Regions from separate parts of the Anaerobacillus sp. CMMVII genome, predicted to be linked through region 2. Evidence: predicted binding sites of a transcription regulator. Region 2 holds the regulator's gene; each other region holds the start of a gene.

Region 1 (4,599 bases), on a different contig from region 2:
TTAATAATAAACGTGAGATAAATAATTGCATCCATGTATCACCAAATGCAAACATAAATGTAGGAAACGCCATAACAATTAGCAAAATTGAAAAAACTCTTCTCGGACCATATTTATCGAGTAACATACCGATAACAATTCGAGCCGGAATTGTTAATGCAACATTTATAATTGCCAGTGCTGCCATATGATCTTTAGTTAACCACCCTACTGACTCAACCATCGTTCCTGCAAGCGGTGCCATATTAAACCAAGCAAAGAACGAAATAAAAAATGCAATCCATGTTAAGTGTAATGTTTTCGTACGCGAATTTTTAAAGTGGAACAATTCTCTACTTGTCATTGCATTCAATCCTCCATCAAAAGGATAATAATATGTAACTATTCTTCCACCTACTGATGATAGAAGAATAGTTTTTAATAGACTTATTTAACTTAACACTTTACTTCTGCATCTTTTCTTGAGTAGAAATACCATGTAATTACTAAACTTATTGCATAGTAAACAATAAAGATATATAAAGCAGTGTTTGCCATTCCAGTCGTGTCGATAGACCAACCAAAGATCTTCGGAATTAAGAATGCTCCATACGCCCCAATAGCCGATGTCCAACCGATTACAGCCGCTGCCTCTTTTTGATTGTTGAAAATATAAGGAATCATTCTAAATGTTGAACCATTTGCAATACCTGTTGTGACAAAAAGGATTAGGAACATGATTAAGAATCCATTGAAATTTCCTAAATTATAGAAGTAAATTACTCCAATTGTGGCTGCAATCATCACAATAATATCAATAAATGTGACGATAGCTCCTCCCACTTTATCTGAAACCCATCCACCTACAGGTCTAATTAATGCACCTACTAGTGGTCCTAAGAAAGCAAATTGTAAGGCATTAACTTCTGGAAATTCAGTTCTTATGAGAAGTGGGAATGCCGCTGAATAACCAATAAATGATCCAAAACACATTACGTATAGCCAAGTCATGATCCATGTATGTTTATTCTTAAAAATTACCGCTTGCTCTTTAATTGAAGCGTTGGTTCCTGGTAGATTATCCATTCCAAAGATTGCTGCAATCACTGTTAGAATAATTGGAATTACCCAAACAAAAGCTGCATTTTGAACCCATACTTGTGTACCATCTGATAAAACCTGAGGATTTCCTGCTACAGCTCCAAAAATCCCAATTGTTACAACTAACGGAGCTAAAAATTGTACGGCACTTACTCCTAAATTTCCGATTCCTGCATTTAAGCCAAGCGCTGTTCCTTTTGCTTTCTTTGGATAGAAAAAGCTGATATTAGACATTGAAGAAGCAAAATTCCCTCCTCCAAGCCCACAAAGAGCAGCTAAAATCGCCATCGTCATAAAAGATGTTTCTGGGTTTTGTACAGCAATACCAATACCTATTGCTGGAATAAGTAGTGATGCTGTACTGATAATAGTCCAGTTACGGCCTCCAAAAATAGGAACAACAAATGTGTAGAAAATACGAAGTGTTGCACCAGTTAGACCTGGAAGTGCTGCTAAAGTAAATAATTCAGATTTTGTAAAATTAAAGCCAATATCATTTAAGCTTGCTGCAGTAACTGACCAAATTTGCCATACAGCAAAAGCCAAAAGTAATGCAGGAATTGAGATCCATAAATTTCGAGTTGCATGTCGTTTTCCTTCAGCTTCCCAAAATTGTTCGTTTTCAGGCTCCCATCTTGTGATCCTTGCCATTCTAATTCCTCCTAGAAAAATAGTTCCTTCTAATTTTTGTCTTGTCTTAAGAGCTAATTTCATGATAGTTGATGGCCTACCATGGATGATGTGAAAATTCTCACTCGTATGTCGAAGTTCATAAAATATTCATATTTACCAGATTTAAAACTATAATTACCGTTCAAATAAGTACAATTAACCTACTCTTTATATTCGAGTTTACGCCACTGCATATAGGTTAGTAAGGCAATAAAAGCTGAGACGATACTTACCCCACTATAAATTAAAATATCTCCATACTCTCTTCCGTAATGAGCTTCAACTGTCCATTGAACCATTACAACGTTAACTATAATGGTTAGGATAATGATGGACCAACACGCTTTTTTACCCATGACGATACTGCCTCCCAACTGCATAAACAATTCCATTGTCGACTTCAATCTCAATCAAAGGAAGCTCACGTTGAGGAGGTCCGGCTTTTGGATGTCCATTGTTCACATCAAAATAACCTGCATGGCAAGGACATAAGAGTACGTCCTGGGTCTTCTCATAAAAAACAGGGCACATAAGATGAGTACAAGCACTATTATAGGCTTTTAAATCACCATTCACGGTGTGTATTAATAGTGCAGGATCACTTTCAGTTGGGTAATAAAATGTCACAGAATCACCTTCTGGAATATCAGAAAGCTTAGCGATTTCAACCCTTTCATAGTCCTTTTCGGCTATCCCTAGCATTGCCTTAACTGAAAAAGGAATAGTTGCTGCACCTAAAGCCACCGATGTTCCAACTGCAGTTTTTAAAAATGCACGACGGTTATATTTTAAATCGTCTTTTTGATTGAGATTATCCACTAAATTAATCATGTCATCGTTAGTATCTTTTTGATTGCGACCTAACTTCTTTTTTTCTGTCATGATGTTTTACCCTCCATTCACATATTTGAGATACTTAAAGCGAGGGGACCCCTCGCTTTAAGTGAGGAAGGGCTTTCCTCATTTATTATTAGTCACTGTAAACTCCGAAAAACTCTGGTACATACTGCCATTTGTCTTGTTCTGTTGGCTTCTTACCTTCAATCAAATTCATTTGCGTTCTACGACGACGCAAAGCTTGCATCTCATCAAAATCAATAAAACGAATTGCGTCACTAGGACATACAGATGCGCACATCGGTGAAATGCCATGCTGTGTTCTGTCATAACACATGTCACATTTATACATCTTATTCTCTTCAAAATCGAACTTCGGAATACCAAATGGACAACCAAAAGTACAGTTTCTACAGCCGATACACTTTTCTTCCATCGCTGAGAGCACTACCCCTTCTGGAGTAATTTGGATCGCATTTGCTGGGCATACCCTGGCACAAGCAGGATCTTTACACTGCATACAAAGCATAGGGTAAGTTTGACGGCTTTCCATGAAGTCAACATATTCTACATAGTTACGTTCTTTAGCATCATGGCCACCACATTCGCGACAGGCTGCCTGACAAGAACGGCACCCGATACAACGTTCAAATTCAAGGTACATAATTTTATTCATAGTATAGTCTCCCCTTTCCAACTAAACTTTCTCTATTTTAACTGCACAAACTTTAAATTCTGGCATTCTTGAAGTCGGATCTAGAGCCGGATTCGTTAACTGGTTAACAGATAACTCTTTCCCCCAATGGTAAGGGACGAATACATGATCATTTCGAATTGCCTTAGTTAAACGAACATCTACCACCATTGAAGATCGCGGTGTAGTTAATTTAACTTGATCTCCATTTGCTAAATTATACTGACTCGCTAATTCTGGATGCATTTCTGCGTAAGGTAGTGGACATTGTTCCATCAAGAATTTTACTCTTCTAGTTTGTGTACCGGATAGATAATGGAATACAACGCGACCAGTTGTTAATGTAAGTGGATATTTTGCAGTTGGAATTTCTGCTGGTTCCTGCCACTCTACTACTGCTAAATTTGCCTTCCCATTAGGTGTATCAAATTTTTCTTTGAACATTGTTGGTGTTCCAGGATGATCTTCTGATGGACATGGCCAGAATACTCCATCCTCTTTATCGATTCGGTCATACGTAATCCCGTAATAATCGGCTTTTCCACCTTTTGTTGCTAGGCGGAATTCTTCATAAATTTGTGGTACATTTTCATATGGAAAGAACTTACCTTTATCCATACGCTCAGCAATAGCCTGCATAATCTGCCAATCAGTTTTAGATTCTCCAACTGGATCTTTAACTTTACGAATACGAATTACCCGACCTTCAAGGTTTGTAGTTGTTCCCTCATCTTCAGCCCACGTTGTAGCAGGAAGAACGACATCTGCAAATTCTGCTGTTTCTGATAAGAAGAAATCACTAACAACTAAAAAGTCTAATTTTCTAAAACTATCCCAAACATACTCCGTATTTGGAGCAGATACAGCCGGGTTACTACACATCACGTGCATCGCACGAATATTTCCTTTTTGAATTTCATCAAACATCTCATAAGCAGAAACCCCTGCTTTTGGCATTTCTTCTGGTTTAATTCCCCAAACGCCTGAAATATATTTAACATGTTCAGGATCTGCAATTTTTCTGTATCCAGGAAGTGCATCTGCCTTTTGCCCATGTTCGCGACCACCTTGACCATTTCCTTGACCAGTCACTGTTGCCACTCCAGAAGCAAATTTTCCAATTTGCCCTCTAAGTAATGCCATTGAAGTATAGATACAAACGTTGTCTACTCCTTTTGTTTGTTGTTCAATACCACGACAGAACATTACTACCGAACGAGGGGATTGACCATAAATCCGAGCAGCTTTTTCAATTTTCTCAACAGAAACTCCAGTAATTTCAGATGTATACTCAGGAGTAAACATCTTTACATTTT
Region 2 (4,599 bases):
GGAAGTTACCTAGAATGGTACGAATTTCTTTTTCAGGTGTTAATGGATATTCGTCCCATAGCTCGTGTAAAACTTGTTTATTAGAATTAAGATTGGCTTGTTCCTGATCATAATAGCCTATCAAGACGTTACTACCGTATTTGATCTTTCCGGCAACGGGTTCAAGTTGCTTTGTAATAATCTTTAATAGAGTTGATTTACCAATTCCATTTGGCCCTAGGAGGGCAATACTCTCAGCGCGGTTAATCGCTAGAGTAAGATCTTCAAATAATGGTTTGGAATTTGGATATCCAACAGCAAGCTGCTCGGTTCTTAAGACATCATTTCCAGTTTGCTTCATTATTTCAAATGAAAAGCGTGCAGATTTCTCATCGCCTTGTGGGCGGTCTAAGAGTTCCATTCTTTCGAGTTGCTTCCGCCGACTCTGGGCTCGCTTGGTTGTCGAGGCTCTTGCAATGTTGCGTTCGACAAACGTTTGAAGTTTTTCTATTTCACCCTGCTGTTTTTCATATTGCTTCATTTCAATTTCGTAGCGCTTCGCTTTTTCGTCTAGATAAAAGCTATAGTTCCCAGAAAACTTTGTCGTTTTCGTTCTTGAGATTTCATATACCACATTAGCCACTTTATCTAAGAAATAGCGGTCATGGGAGACAATTAAAATTGCACCTTCATAATGAAGGAGATATTGTTCTAACCAAGAAAGTGTTTCAATGTCTAGGTGGTTTGTCGGTTCATCTAAAATGAGAATATCAGGACGAGTCAATAGAAGTTTTCCTAAAGCAAGTCGGGTTTTTTGCCCGCCACTTAGCGTTGATACTTTTGTAGAATAGTCTTTATCAGAAAAGTGAAGGCCAGATAAGATGCTACGGATATCTGCTTCGTATTTATAACCACCTTTTTCTTTGAAGGTTTCTGAAAGAAGATCGTAATCTGATAATAACTTTTCATATACTTTTTCATTATTAATACAATTGGGATCTGCCATTTTTGTTTCTAAGCTTCGAAGCTCTTTTTCCATCTTAATTAGTGGTTCAAAAACAGCAAGCATCTCATCCCAAATTGATTTCGTAGATTCCAAGCCTGTATCTTGGGCTAAGTAGCCCAAAGTAACGTCCTTAGGTATAATAATATCCCCTGAATTATAGGAGAGTTTTCCGGCAATAATTTTTAATAGCGTCGATTTTCCGGCACCATTTCGGCCAACAATCGCCACTCTATCTTTTGATTGGACTTCTAATTTTATATTCGATAATATTGGTTCAGCACCAAACGATTTTGTCAATTGAACGCATTGTAAAAGTATCATTTATCATCATCCCTAACATTAAGTAGCAATCTAACGCACAAACAATTATAATCATACCGTTAGTGTACCGTAATCAAATATGGACAAGCAAATAATACTTTTATCCCCCAAAAAACAAACGTCGGTTGAATGGATAATAATATTAGGTAAGTGCTATTTCCTCAAGATAGTAACATTAAGACAGCTAGTAATGAAGAGATATTAAGTTATCGGGGAAGCCTTTCTAACATTTGAAGGCTTTAGACACCAAATATGGATTATAAATTGAATTACTCTTGAAAAGAGCCCTTAAAAAAAGAGAATTATTTCATTTTCGTTACAATTTATGAAACGATTACAAATTTGACAAAATGGTGTACAATATATTTGTAATGAATTGAAAGGGGACATTTGAAATGTCATCGTTTACTCATTTTAATGAACAAGGACGCGCAAAAATGGTCGATATCTCTGAAAAGAATGAGACGGTTCGAACAGCTTTAGCAAAGTCTAGTGTTGAAGTAAGTGCAGAAATTTATACAAAAATTAAAGAAGGATCCATGGGCAAAGGGGATGTTCTTGGCGTAGCTCAGGTTGCAGGAGTCATGGCTGCGAAAAGAACGGCTGATTGGATCCCAATGTGTCATCCACTAGCATTAACAGGCGTGGATGTTACCTTTGATTGGTCTACAAAAGACGACAATCACAAGCTTAATATTTACGTAAAAGTAAAAACAAAGGGAAGTACAGGAGTTGAAATGGAAGCTTTAACGGCAGCTTCTGCTGTTGCTTTAACGGTTTATGATATGTGCAAAGCTGTTGATAAAGGAATGGTTATTGGACCTACATACTTAGTTGAAAAAACAGGTGGAAAAAGCGGAGATTTTAAAAGAGAGAAAAGTGTAGACTAAAACAATTAACATTTGTACCGACTAAAGGGGAAAAACCGGGAGTTATTAGCAAGGATTTGTGAATTGGTAAACAATGAAACATAGAAAATGAGGATTTGCATTAGTGGGGATGAGCACCTAAACCATTGATTTTGTTTTGCCCTTTATCTAGTTGAAGGTACAGGTTGGAGGCAGAAAAATGAATATCGATCAAACGAAAATTCCTCAAGCAACGGCAAAACGGTTGCCTTTGTATTATCGATTTTTAGAAAATTTACAAGCGTCTGGGAAGCAAAGAGTTTCGTCTTCGGAATTAAGTGAAGCCGTAAAAGTAGATTCAGCAACGATTCGTCGAGATTTCTCCTACTTTGGTGCACTTGGGAAAAAGGGGTATGGATACAATGTAAATTATCTATTAACCTTTTTTAGAAAAACATTAGACCAGGATGAGGTTACGAATGTCGCACTAATCGGTGTCGGAAACTTAGGGACAGCATTTTTGCATTACAATTTCTCAAAGAATAATAGTACAAGAATTGAACTAGCTTTTGATGTCGATGAAAATAAAGTCGGGACTGAGCTTGGAAGCGTTCCTATTTATCATTTAGATGATTTAGAAAAAGTTTTAGACTCTTCTATTTCAGTCGCGATATTAACTGTACCGTCATCCGTTGCTCAAAAGGTAGCAGATCGTTTGGTTGCTTGTGGTATAAAAGGAATTTTGAATTTCACACCAGCCAGACTATCAGTACCAAAGAACATCCGAGTTCATCATATTGATCTATCGGTTGAACTTCAGTCATTAATTTATTTTCTTAAGCATTATCCAATGTAAGAGTCGTACCTGCACGAAATACAATGAAAGGGTTATCACATGTCTAAACAGTGGTAACCCTTTTTTATTATAGAATCAATTTGGCTACGGAGATAACAAAGACGTTCAATCCAATTACTCTTACCTTCAGTATTGTAAATCTGATAGTTAGGGTTTTTTCTTCTTTATAAATGACTGGTAAAAAAATCCTTGATTATTAAACCCTTCTATACTAAAATTTCATTTTTCATGGTATGATTAAAAATATATTTCGAAAAACGAAAGGATTCTACAGATGAGAAAATTGTTTCCTGAAAAATGGCTTGTAGTGATAGCAGTATTATTAGGAACTTTTACAATTATTTTAAACAACAGCATGTTAAATCCGGCAGTTCCCCATTTGATGAAGGTATTTGAAGCTGATGCGGTAGCTACCGGATGGGTAATTACAATCTTCATGGTAACGATGGGAATAACCATGCCATTAACCGGCTACTTAGGAGATAAATTCGGAAAGAAAAAGCTTTATTTGAGCGGTTTAGTAATCTTTATCATCGGCTCTATTTTAGGCTCGTTTTCTTGGGACCTTAGTTCCCTTATATTTTTCCGGGGCATTCAAGGAATCGCTGGTGGAATTATGATGCCATTATCAATGGCACTTATCTTTGAAGTATTTCCAAGACATGAGCGGGGACTTGCCACAGGTATCTGGGGCGTTGCAGCGATGATGGCGCCTACGATTGGGCCTACGATTGGTGGATTTATTATTGAATCTGGCAGTTGGCAGTGGCTCTTTTTAGTTAACGTACCAACAGGGGCTTTAGGAATTTTGATTGGTGCAATGTACTTAAAAAATACAAACAGAGTCCAAGGAATTACCTTCGATAAATGGGGATTTGCTTCAGTAACAGTGGGAGTAGGAGCAATCCTATATGCATTAGGGAGAGTTTCAGCAATAGAGCATCTAATACAACCTCTAAATCTTACATTAATAATTATTGGAATAGTCTCGCTATATCTCTTCGTAAAAATTGAAAACCATCAAGAGCAGCCATTATTAGATTTATCAATTTTTAAAAACAAGGCTTACACATATAGTGTCTGGATTTCAATTTCAACCTCATTAGCGTTATTCGGAGGAATCTTTCTAATACCTTTATTAATTCAACATGTGTACGGGTTAGGGCCGGTAGTCACAGGCCTAGTATTTTTACCAGCGGCGCTTTTCACCGGCATATTTATGACCATTGGAGGCCGACTTCTCGATCGAAAAGGACCATTACTTGTTGTTACTAGTGGTCTAGTCATGATCGCTGTCCCTACAATTGCTTTAGGATTTACAACAATGGAAACCTCTTTAGCTATGATTTTCTTACTCATGGCACTGCGAGGAATTGGTCAAGGCTTCTCAACCATGCCTGCGACAACTGCCGGAATGAATGCCATTCCAGAAAAATTTATTTCTAGAGGATCAGCAATGAACAACGTCTTAAGGCAAATTAGTTCAGCTCTAGGGATCGTCTTTATCTCAATCTATTATGAGGTTCGTAAAGTGCAAGTATTTCCTAATGTCGGGACAATGGAAGAAGCAAGTTTACAAGCGATTAATG
Region 3 (4,599 bases), on a different contig from region 2:
GCCTTATCTTCTAACAATTCATCTAGTGTACCCCACTTAGCATCGGCTTTCGTAATAAAATACGAATGGTAATATGGTTCGCCATTTACTAATTGTGTAATGATTGCTTGTGCTCCACTACGTTCGTGAGCAATAACATACGTTAATGGACCAAAATATGCCATATCGATATGTTCATAATTTAGTGCTTCTACAACACCATTGTAGGCAGGGTAGTGGTCAATTTTTACAGAACGACCAAGTTTTTCTTCTAACTCATCTTGAAGCTTATTTATGGCAGTTTCCATTTCACCTTCAGACTGTGAAGGAATTAACCCGATTACTAATTCACCTTTTTCTGTGGTTTCAGAAATCTCTGTTTCATTTGAGGCTTCTTTCCCCTCTGTTTCTTTGCTTTCTTCAGTATTGCCACCACAAGCTGTTATTACTAGAATAAGAGCAAAAAATATCAAAAATAACACTTTTTTCATTACTTTTTCCACCTCGATAATTTATAGTAATTCGTCTAATAACAAATTATTATAAAGATAACATGAATGGCTTAAAGATGCCACAATTTTATTTTTCGAAAATATTCATAGAATTTTCAGAAAGTCGAACTATGTCAAGGGTTGTCACAATGTACTGTGTAAGGTATCATTAAATAGGATGTTTATAGCTTTTAATACAAAAAAGTGCCAAAAATTAATCTTAAGAGAATTTTCGGAGCAACAAAAAAACTACGGAGGAGGTGCAAAAGTGAAACTAAAGTTAGTGTTATTAAATTTAAGTATCTTATTAGCGGTTATACTAATCACGGGTTGCGGCGGTATTACAAAAGAACAGGCCATTGAATCTGCAAAAGAAGCCTTTGAAACTGGCGTTGTAGCAGAACCCCAAGCACCAAATGAACAAACTGATATGTTTAGTTACTATCTTCCCTCCACCTTAAGTTTAGAAGAAGTTTCTGAAAATAATCTTATCTTAAGTAAAGGAAATCAGTTGTATTTAGTATTTTCTAACCCGGCAGAAACAAAAACGAGCCAAGTCAATTACGAACAAGATAAAGTATTAGAAGAAAACACGCTTCTACTTGAAACACTCGAAGTTGATGGGGCGTTCAGTTATATTATTGTTTCTCCTTTTGAAGAAGACGAATATAAAGTGATTGTCGGAATTGGTGGAGAAAAAGGGACAACCATCACAGATTTGGAGAATCTAAAAGATAGTGTCGATACTATGTTAGAGATTATTAAATCAATTAACTATTAGTTAGTTTAAAGAGAGGCTTATCTTAAGTTGCGATGGGGAATTACTTAAGAAGTCTCTTTTTTGTACCATTTTCGAAGTTTTTGTGAAATGTATCACAAACTGGTCTACTACTAATTTAAAAAATGTATACTTAGCTAGAAATAATTACATCAAATTGGATTGGCGGTGGAAGAATGATTTGGGTACAGTTTATTATTATTTTAGTTTGTATTTTAGTAGGTGCTAGGATTGGCGGAGTAGGTTTAGGGGTAATGGGTGGTGTTGGTTTAGCAATCTTAACTTTTGGTTTTCAATTGCAACCTACAGCCCCCCCAATCGATGTTATGTTAATGATTTTAGCAGTAATTACTGCCGCAGGAGCTTTACAAGCATCGGGTGGTTTAAACTTCTTAGTTTATTTAGCTGAAAAAATGCTTAGAAAAAATCCTAGTAGAATAACTTTTATGGCACCAATAACAACCTATATATTCACATTTTTTGCAGGAACAGGACATGTGGCGTATAGTCTGTTACCGGTAATATCTGAAGTAGCCCAGGAATCTAAGGTTAGACCTGAGCGACCACTGTCAATTGCCGTAATCGCATCGCAACAGGCAATTACCGCTAGTCCTATATCAGCAGCAACTGTGGCATTGCTAGCAATACTAGCACCTTTTAATATTACTTTATTACAAATTCTCTCAATTTCAATTCCAGCAACTTTTTTAGGTATTATGATTTCAGCATTTTTTATTAGTAAGAGAGGATATGAGTTAGAGGATGACCCTGAATATCAGCGCCGCTTACAAAATGGCTTAATGCCAATGAAACAAGAAAGAGATAAAGGAACCGTAACAAAACAATCAAAAATATCTGTAGCTCTGTTTCTATTCGGTGCTATCCTAGTTGTTCTTTTAGGTAGTTTTCCAGAATTACGGCCAACTTTTGAAGTGAATGGTGAGGTATCACAATTATCAATGCCCTTTGCCATTCAGATTATTATGTTAGCTGTCGCAGCAATCATCATTTTATTGTGTAAAGCTGATGTAGAAAAAATCGTAACTGGTAATGTTTTTAGAGCTGGTGTTGTAGCTGTTGTCGCCATTTTCGGGATTGCTTGGATGGGCGATACATTCTTCCAGGCGAACATCGGTGTTATACAGGAGCAAATTCAATTTGCAGTAACGAATGCTCCTTGGATATTTGCATTTGCATTATTTATACTATCTGTTCTTCTAAATTCTCAAGCAGCAACCGTTCGGGCTTTAGTACCGCTAGGTGTAACATTGGGGATATCTCCATTTTTCTTGATCGCAATGTTCCCTGCTGTAAATGGGTATTTCTTTATGCCGAATTATGGTCCATTACTTGCGGCGATAAATATGGATCGAACAGGAACAACAAAAATAGGGAAATATATTTTTAACCATAGTTTCATGACTCCTGGACTAATTACGACTGTTAGTTCATTAATTATTGGCTTTACTTTGGTTCTAATCTTTTACTAAATAAGTGAATTTCTTAATTACCTTAATAGCGAAAATAATGAATGATGAAATTCATTAAAATTTATGATGTGAAAATTTTCTAGAAAAAGTTCAAATTTCTAAAATGTTTTAAATCGTTAATTTAAGGCTCATTTCTTTTAGAACACAACTCAAAACCAACAAGCTGTAGGAAAACAGCCTAATAGAATTATCATAAACTTCGTGAAACCGACTAAGAATAAGCATATAGTGAGGAACGATAAAAAACTTTGCTTCTCCCAATTAAGTTGGAGTGAGCAGAGTTTTTTATTGCCTTTACATTTACCTTGTCAACTGTAAAGAAATTAAATAAGATGGAAAGGTAAATAATGAATAGATAAGATATTAGGTAGGTGTTGGTTTTGAAGGGATTTTTACATAAAAAAGGCGTTACGCTCTCTTTAAAGACGTACTTTATTACGTCACTTAGTTTTATGGCTTTAGGGTTATTTTCTTCGCTGATCATTGGATTAATTATTCGTACAGTTGGTCAACAGATAAAGTTTCTCGAATTTTTAGTCCCAATGGGACAATTGGCAATGGACTTGATGGGTCCTGCAATTGGTGTAGCAGTTGCCTATGGTTTAAAAGCACCAAGACTTGTCCTTTTTCCTGCGGTTGTTATTGGTGCAGCTGGAGCGGCATTAGGTGGTCCGGCAGGTGCATTCATTGCGACCCTATTTGCCACTGAGATAGGAAAGTTGGTCTCTAAAGAAACACGTTTAGATATTATTATCACTCCATTTGTAACGATTGCAACGGGCTACACAATTGCCAATACACTTGGCCAAATCATTGCCAGTGGAATTGATTATTTTGGAATGCTAATTATGTGGTCAGTGGAACGCCAACCTTTCGTAATGGGTATTCTAGTTGCATTACTAATGGGACTTGCCTTAACTGCACCCATTTCAAGTGCAGCAATTGCTTTCATGCTTGGTTTAGAAGGAATTGCAGCCGGTGCTGCGACAGTTGGATGTGCTGCCCAGATGATAGGGTTTGCGACAAGTAGCTATCGTGAAAATGGGTTTTCTGGATTTATCGCACTTGGAATAGGAACTTCAATGTTGCAAGTGGCAAATATAATAAGAAATCCAATCATCCTCATTCCTCCGACCGTGGCGGGAATGGTTTTAGCCCCATTTGCTACGATGATGTTTCAGATGGTCAATAATCCGGCAGGAGCAGGAATGGGGACGAGCGGTTTAGTAGGGCAGATAATGACATTTACAGTGATGGGGTTTTCAAGAGATGTCTTAATTGGTGTAGTGATGCTTCATTTTATTGGTCCTGCTGTCATAAGTTTACTTTTATCAGAAGGATTAAGGAAAGCTGGACTAATTAAATTTGGCGATATGAAAATTGAGCAATAAGTTTAGACAATTCCGTAGCTTTTGGGTAAACGTATTAGCGGCGGTAAGAAATACATTTAGGAGGAAATAAATTGAAATCAATCGAGTCAAAAGAAATGTTTTTACAGGAAATTGCTTCAGGGCTGTCTGTTGTTATGTTTTCAGCAAATTGGTGTCCAGATTGTGTTGTGATTAAGCCGGACCTACCAGAGATTGAAGAGCAATATTCAGATTTTATCTTTTATTATGCCGATCGTGATCAACTGATAGATCTTTGTGGCGAATTAGACATTTATGGAATTCCAAGCTTTATTACCTATCATGATGGGAAAGAAATTGATCGGTTTGTAAGTAAAGAGCGTAAATCAAAAGCAGAAATTGAAAGTTTTTTGTCGCAATCCTTACAAAAGGTATCTAAATAAACGTAATTATGGTGGTCATTTATGATGACTACCTTTTTTCTGTTAGCCTCTTTTCTAAAAGCTAATAGC
Region 4 (4,599 bases), on a different contig from region 2:
CCGAAAAAAACAAAGTGTCGGTGTGGTGAGGTAATCCGTGGGTTAATTCAGCCGGAACAATGTAGTTTATTTGCAAAAGCTTGTACTCCCACAAATCCAATTGGCCCCTGCATGGTTTCAGGTGAAGGCAGCTGCGCGGCTTCTTACCAATATATGAGGGAGGATTAAAATGACAGAGAAAATAAGTTTAGCCCATGGTGATGGTGGCGAGTTAGCGCATCGTTTAATTCAGGACGTCTTTGTTGCAGCCTTTAAGCATCATGATCATGCACAGTTAGATGCCGCATTATTACATGTCTCCTCAAAGAAACTGGCGGTATCAACTGATAGTTTTGTGATTAAACCAGTCTTTTTCCCAGGAGGAAATATTGGAAAGTTAGCTGTAGCAGGAACGGTAAATGATATTGCTGTTAGTGGTGCCACCCCCTTGTACTTGACAGTAGGGTTTATCCTTGAGGAAGGCTTTTTATATAAAGACTTACGAGAGATCGTTACAGCAATGGCAATTGAAGCAAAAAAGGCAAACGTGAAAATTGTTGCTGGGGACACCAAGGTTGTTGAACGAGGTAGCGTTGATGGGATATTTATTAATACTACAGGAATAGGAGTCGTAACGGATGAATCGTCACTTCCCAGAAAGATTGAGGAAGGAGACTCTGTGATTATTAGCGGGACGATTGGTGATCACGGAGTAGCGATTTTAAGTGCGAGAGGCGAATTAGGTTTACTAACAGAATTAAAAAGTGACTGCGCTTCTTTGAATGCATTAACGGTGGATATCCTGAACTCCTCTACGAAAGTAAAGATTATGAGAGATCCAACTAGAGGAGGAGTTGCGACTACTTTGGTTGAGATTTGTGAAGACTTTCAAGTAGCCATGGAGCTTTTTGAAGACGCTTTACCAATTAAGCCAGAAGTAGAAGGTGCCTGTGATATTTTAGGGCTTGAACCATTATACTTGGCGAATGAGGGGAAGTTACTAGTTATTGTAGCTAAAGAAGACGAAGCAAAGGTGTTAGAAGTAATGAAAAGGCATGAGCTTGGAAAGAACGCCACATCTATTGGTCAGGTAGTAGCCGAAGGCCAAGGGAAATTATTCTTGAAGATGACCTTAGGAAGCCGCCGCCGTTTAAATCGTTTAACAGGTATACAACTACCTAGAATTTGCTAGAAAACTAGTTGAATTGTTGAACGTATCATAAGAAATTTTTGATCCGGTTAAAATGTGAACAAGATAAGAACATCGCTTTTTTCTTCAGATAATGTACTAAATGTGTCACAGTTTATTGGCAAAAAATAACGTATAGTTAGTAATACAGATGTTGATATTACTTCTTCCCATAGATCCTAGAATAAGGAGTGAAGCTGATCTATGAACGTTATTTTGTATAGTATGAAGTCAGTTTTTTTCGCATTAATTGTAGCATATCTCAGTTTCATTGGGACCTTGTTTGGTCATTCAATTTCGCTATTTCTTGGTTTAGGAAAATCACAAACCAATTTTTTAGATAGTATTTCTGGTGTCTTGCCTTATATCATTGTCATTACGTTTCTAGCAATTGTGATCGGTGAGTTGTTTAAAATGCTAAATCAAACTATTATAGAGAGATTTATTACAATATTTGCTTATCATTATTTTTTCTTTTATGCTTTACCTTTGTTTGATAAGTTTGCTCGTGGTAGTGAGTTTTCGTATTCCTACGAATTGGTAAGAGGGATCCTTCCAGCTTTCTTTTTTTCCTTATTAGTAACCTTATTTTGGAAGCCTGGAATAGTTGGTGCTTCCTTTCAAAAAGAGTTGAAGAACTATCTTAAATCGATATGTATTAGAAAATGGCTCAAGAGGTTATTTGTTGGGTGGAGCATGTTCGTACCTATCGTTTTCTTTACGAATTGGTTAATTTCACCTTTTTTAGAGCTATATAATACTACAGCTATTCAGAATGTTCCGAAGGTCATTATTATGAGTATTTTTGTGAGTATATTTTTTGTATTAACGATCTTACCAATCTTCATTAGGTGGCGTGATACGAAAACTTCGCTTTTATATTGGGTGGGTTTTCCAATTTTCATACAAACTGCGGTTTTTCCAGCGCTTGTGGAGTTTTGGCTTCCTATCGGCGTACGTTTCCCGTATTTCATCCAATACATGGTGATTTCATTTATGTTGGCAATCATTTATGTTCATTTATTATACGTCCCTAAGGCGAATGAAGTCATTGATGATCAATTTAAATGGATGTATTAAATTTGTAAACGAAATGAGGTGGGGTAGACAAATCCATTTGTCCGCCCACCTCATTTTAGTTTAGCGTAACGGTCAATAGATTAATTGAAAAGTATAAGCAGTTTAACGGTATGAAGAGTAACGTAAGTAAGGTTCGCAGCTACATATAGCTTGATTAAGGTAATTATGAAATAGACTCAATTATGAAGTTTTTTTCACATTTGCGAAACGAAAATGTGATTTTAGTCACATTTTACTTCTAGGTGAGCCGTTACAATAAAATTAGGCTGTTAATATTTTCATGAAAAGTGAATAAAAAGGGGGCTTTATCTTAAATGAAAGGACTCGGGATCCTCAGAACAATCATAGGTGGTTTTGCTGCATATGAATTGCTTAAACTTATGAAAGCAGGAAGTAAGCAAGTGTTGAGACCTCCAGGTGCTAGCGATGAAGACGAATTTCTAGCTTTATGTACGCGATGTGGAAAGTGTAACCAAGCCTGTCCCTACAAATCCATAAATATGGGGAACAGTACGATGGGTTTAGGACTTGGTACACCATTTATCGATGCAAGAGAATCACCTTGTTGGCTTTGTGAAGATTTCCCTTGTTTTGAAGCTTGTCCGACAACTGCGTTACGTGATATTGAAAAACGTACCGATGTGGATATGGGTGTTGCAGTTATCGATAAGGATGTCTGTATCGCATACCAGGGGATGCGTTGTGAAGTATGCTACCGAGAATGCCCTCTTATAGATGAAGCTATTAAACTTGATATTTACTTAAAACCAGACGACAACATCCATGCGATTTTTGGTCCAGTAATCGATCCGGAAAAATGTGTAGGTTGTGGAATTTGTGTTCACAAATGTGTCGTTGATAATCCAGTTGCCATTAGAATACAGCCACGTGAGGCAGGTGGATTGCTATGAAAAAATGGTTGATTGCTAGAAAGTTAGTTCAGTTTTTTATTATTTTATTATTTTTATCCCCATTATTTTTAGTTGAAGTTGCTGGAACCAACTTTTTTTACGGAACACTATCCTCCTCTGAAATCTTTGGCATACAGCTCTCAGATCCACTAGGGGCTTTAAGTGTAACGTTAGCATCTAAGAAAATTGTCTGGGGGTTTTTAGGGTCAGCATTGATTGTCTTTCTTTTTTACCTAGTGATAAGTGGGAGAGTATTTTGTAGTTGGGTTTGCCCGGTTAACACTTTACTAGAATTGACAGACTCGTTGAGAAAGCGCTTTAAAAAATTACCAGATGTACAATTTAACTTAAATATAAAAATTCAAATAGCAGTATTAGTTTTAGTTTTATCATTTTTCATTGGTGTACCGATCTTTGAAATCATTTCTCCAATCGGAAATACACTTAGGAATTTATTGTTCGTATGGGGAATAGGAAGTTTTATTCTTTTAGCCATTGTCTTGTTTGATTTTTTTGTTTCAAAACGTGGCTGGTGTCGTTACTTTTGTCCAGTCGGTGGCTTTTATTCAAGTATAGGTAAAGCTGGACAATTAAGGGTGAAGATAGACAACGAAAAATGTGTTAGTTGTATGCAGTGTAAAAAAGTCTGTTTTTCACATCCGTCAATTTTAGACCCAGCGATTAATGGTGACAAAACATACGTAACATCAGGTGATTGTAGCTTATGTGGCGCTTGCATTGATGCATGTTCCCACGAAGCTTTATCAATCGGTCTTAGACCGTATAGACAAAAAGAGTACCAAATTGAGATCACAAATGAGGTTAAGGGGGAAAAATTATAATGGAATTAACTCGTAGAAGCTTGCTAAAAGCTGCGGCAATATCATCAGCGATGATTGCAGCAGGATGTGCCAGCAAAGAAGTCGCTACACCAGAACCAAAAGAACCAGAAAAAGACCCAGTACAATCAATTGAACCCGATGAGTGGAAAACTTCGGTTTGCCGCTATTGCGGAACCGGTTGTGGGGTGTTAGTGGGAGTAAAAGATAAAAAAGTAATCGCTGTAAAAGGTGACCCTGACAATCGTTCAAGTCGTGGTTTAAATTGTATTAAAGGATACTACTTAGGAAAAATTCTATTCGGAAAAGATCGCTTAACAAAACCGTTAATCCGTGAAGATAACAGCAAAAAAGGAACAATGGACGGGTTTCGCGAAGCATCATGGGAAGAAGCACTTGACTTAGTTGCTAGCAAAATCAAAGAAGCACATGATACTGATCCTAATTCGATTGCCTTTTGGGGTTCAGGACAACAAACAATTCATGAAGGTTATGCGTCTGTAAAGCTCTGGAAAGTTGGTTTACAAAACAATAATATTGATCCTAATGCAAGACTTTGTATGGCAAGTGCTGTAACTGGATTTATGTCAACATTCCAATC

The links. The regulator Rex, encoded in region 2, represses fermentation and respiration genes when NADH is low (regulators of the CRP and FNR family bind a similar motif). The targets are predictions, from matches to a motif close to TTGTGAAATATTTCACAA.
Region 1: the regulator Rex is predicted to act here: its motif matches at 1,820-1,837, upstream of H1D32_RS24100 (NarK family nitrate/nitrite MFS transporter).
Region 3: the regulator Rex is predicted to act here: its motif matches at 1,332-1,349, upstream of H1D32_RS06065 (anaerobic C4-dicarboxylate transporter family protein).
Region 4: the regulator Rex is predicted to act here: its motif matches at 2,462-2,479, upstream of H1D32_RS15730 (4Fe-4S dicluster domain-containing protein).

What each region holds. Positions count from the first base shown of each region.
Region 1 covers NZ_JACEHK010000018.1:87,551-92,149, forward strand. Annotated here, with positions in the region: gene H1D32_RS24095 (MFS transporter) at 1-343, opposite strand, end outside; gene H1D32_RS24100 (NarK family nitrate/nitrite MFS transporter) at 436-1,731, opposite strand; gene H1D32_RS24105 (hypothetical protein) at 1,914-2,108, opposite strand; gene H1D32_RS24110 (Rieske 2Fe-2S domain-containing protein) at 2,101-2,634, opposite strand; gene H1D32_RS24115 (4Fe-4S dicluster domain-containing protein) at 2,723-3,265, opposite strand; partial or broken gene fdhF (formate dehydrogenase subunit alpha) at 3,287-4,599, opposite strand, start outside.
Region 2 covers NZ_JACEHK010000001.1:323,533-328,131, forward strand. Annotated here, with positions in the region: gene H1D32_RS01790 (ABC-F family ATP-binding cassette domain-containing protein) at 1-1,306, opposite strand, end outside; gene moaC (cyclic pyranopterin monophosphate synthase MoaC) at 1,702-2,196, shown strand; gene H1D32_RS01800 (redox-sensing transcriptional repressor Rex) at 2,375-3,010, shown strand; gene H1D32_RS01805 (MDR family MFS transporter) at 3,285-4,599, shown strand, end outside.
Region 3 covers NZ_JACEHK010000002.1:392,569-397,167, forward strand. Annotated here, with positions in the region: gene phnD (phosphate/phosphite/phosphonate ABC transporter substrate-binding protein) at 1-470, opposite strand, end outside; gene H1D32_RS06060 (hypothetical protein) at 739-1,251, shown strand; gene H1D32_RS06065 (anaerobic C4-dicarboxylate transporter family protein) at 1,425-2,738, shown strand; gene H1D32_RS06070 (PTS sugar transporter subunit IIC) at 3,119-4,129, shown strand; gene H1D32_RS06075 (thioredoxin family protein) at 4,201-4,530, shown strand.
Region 4 covers NZ_JACEHK010000010.1:426,348-430,946, forward strand. Annotated here, with positions in the region: gene hypD (hydrogenase formation protein HypD) at 1-168, shown strand, start outside; gene hypE (hydrogenase expression/formation protein HypE) at 170-1,171, shown strand; gene H1D32_RS15725 (hypothetical protein) at 1,373-2,248, shown strand; gene H1D32_RS15730 (4Fe-4S dicluster domain-containing protein) at 2,563-3,159, shown strand; gene napH (quinol dehydrogenase ferredoxin subunit NapH) at 3,156-4,001, shown strand; gene napA (nitrate reductase catalytic subunit NapA) at 4,001-4,599, shown strand, end outside.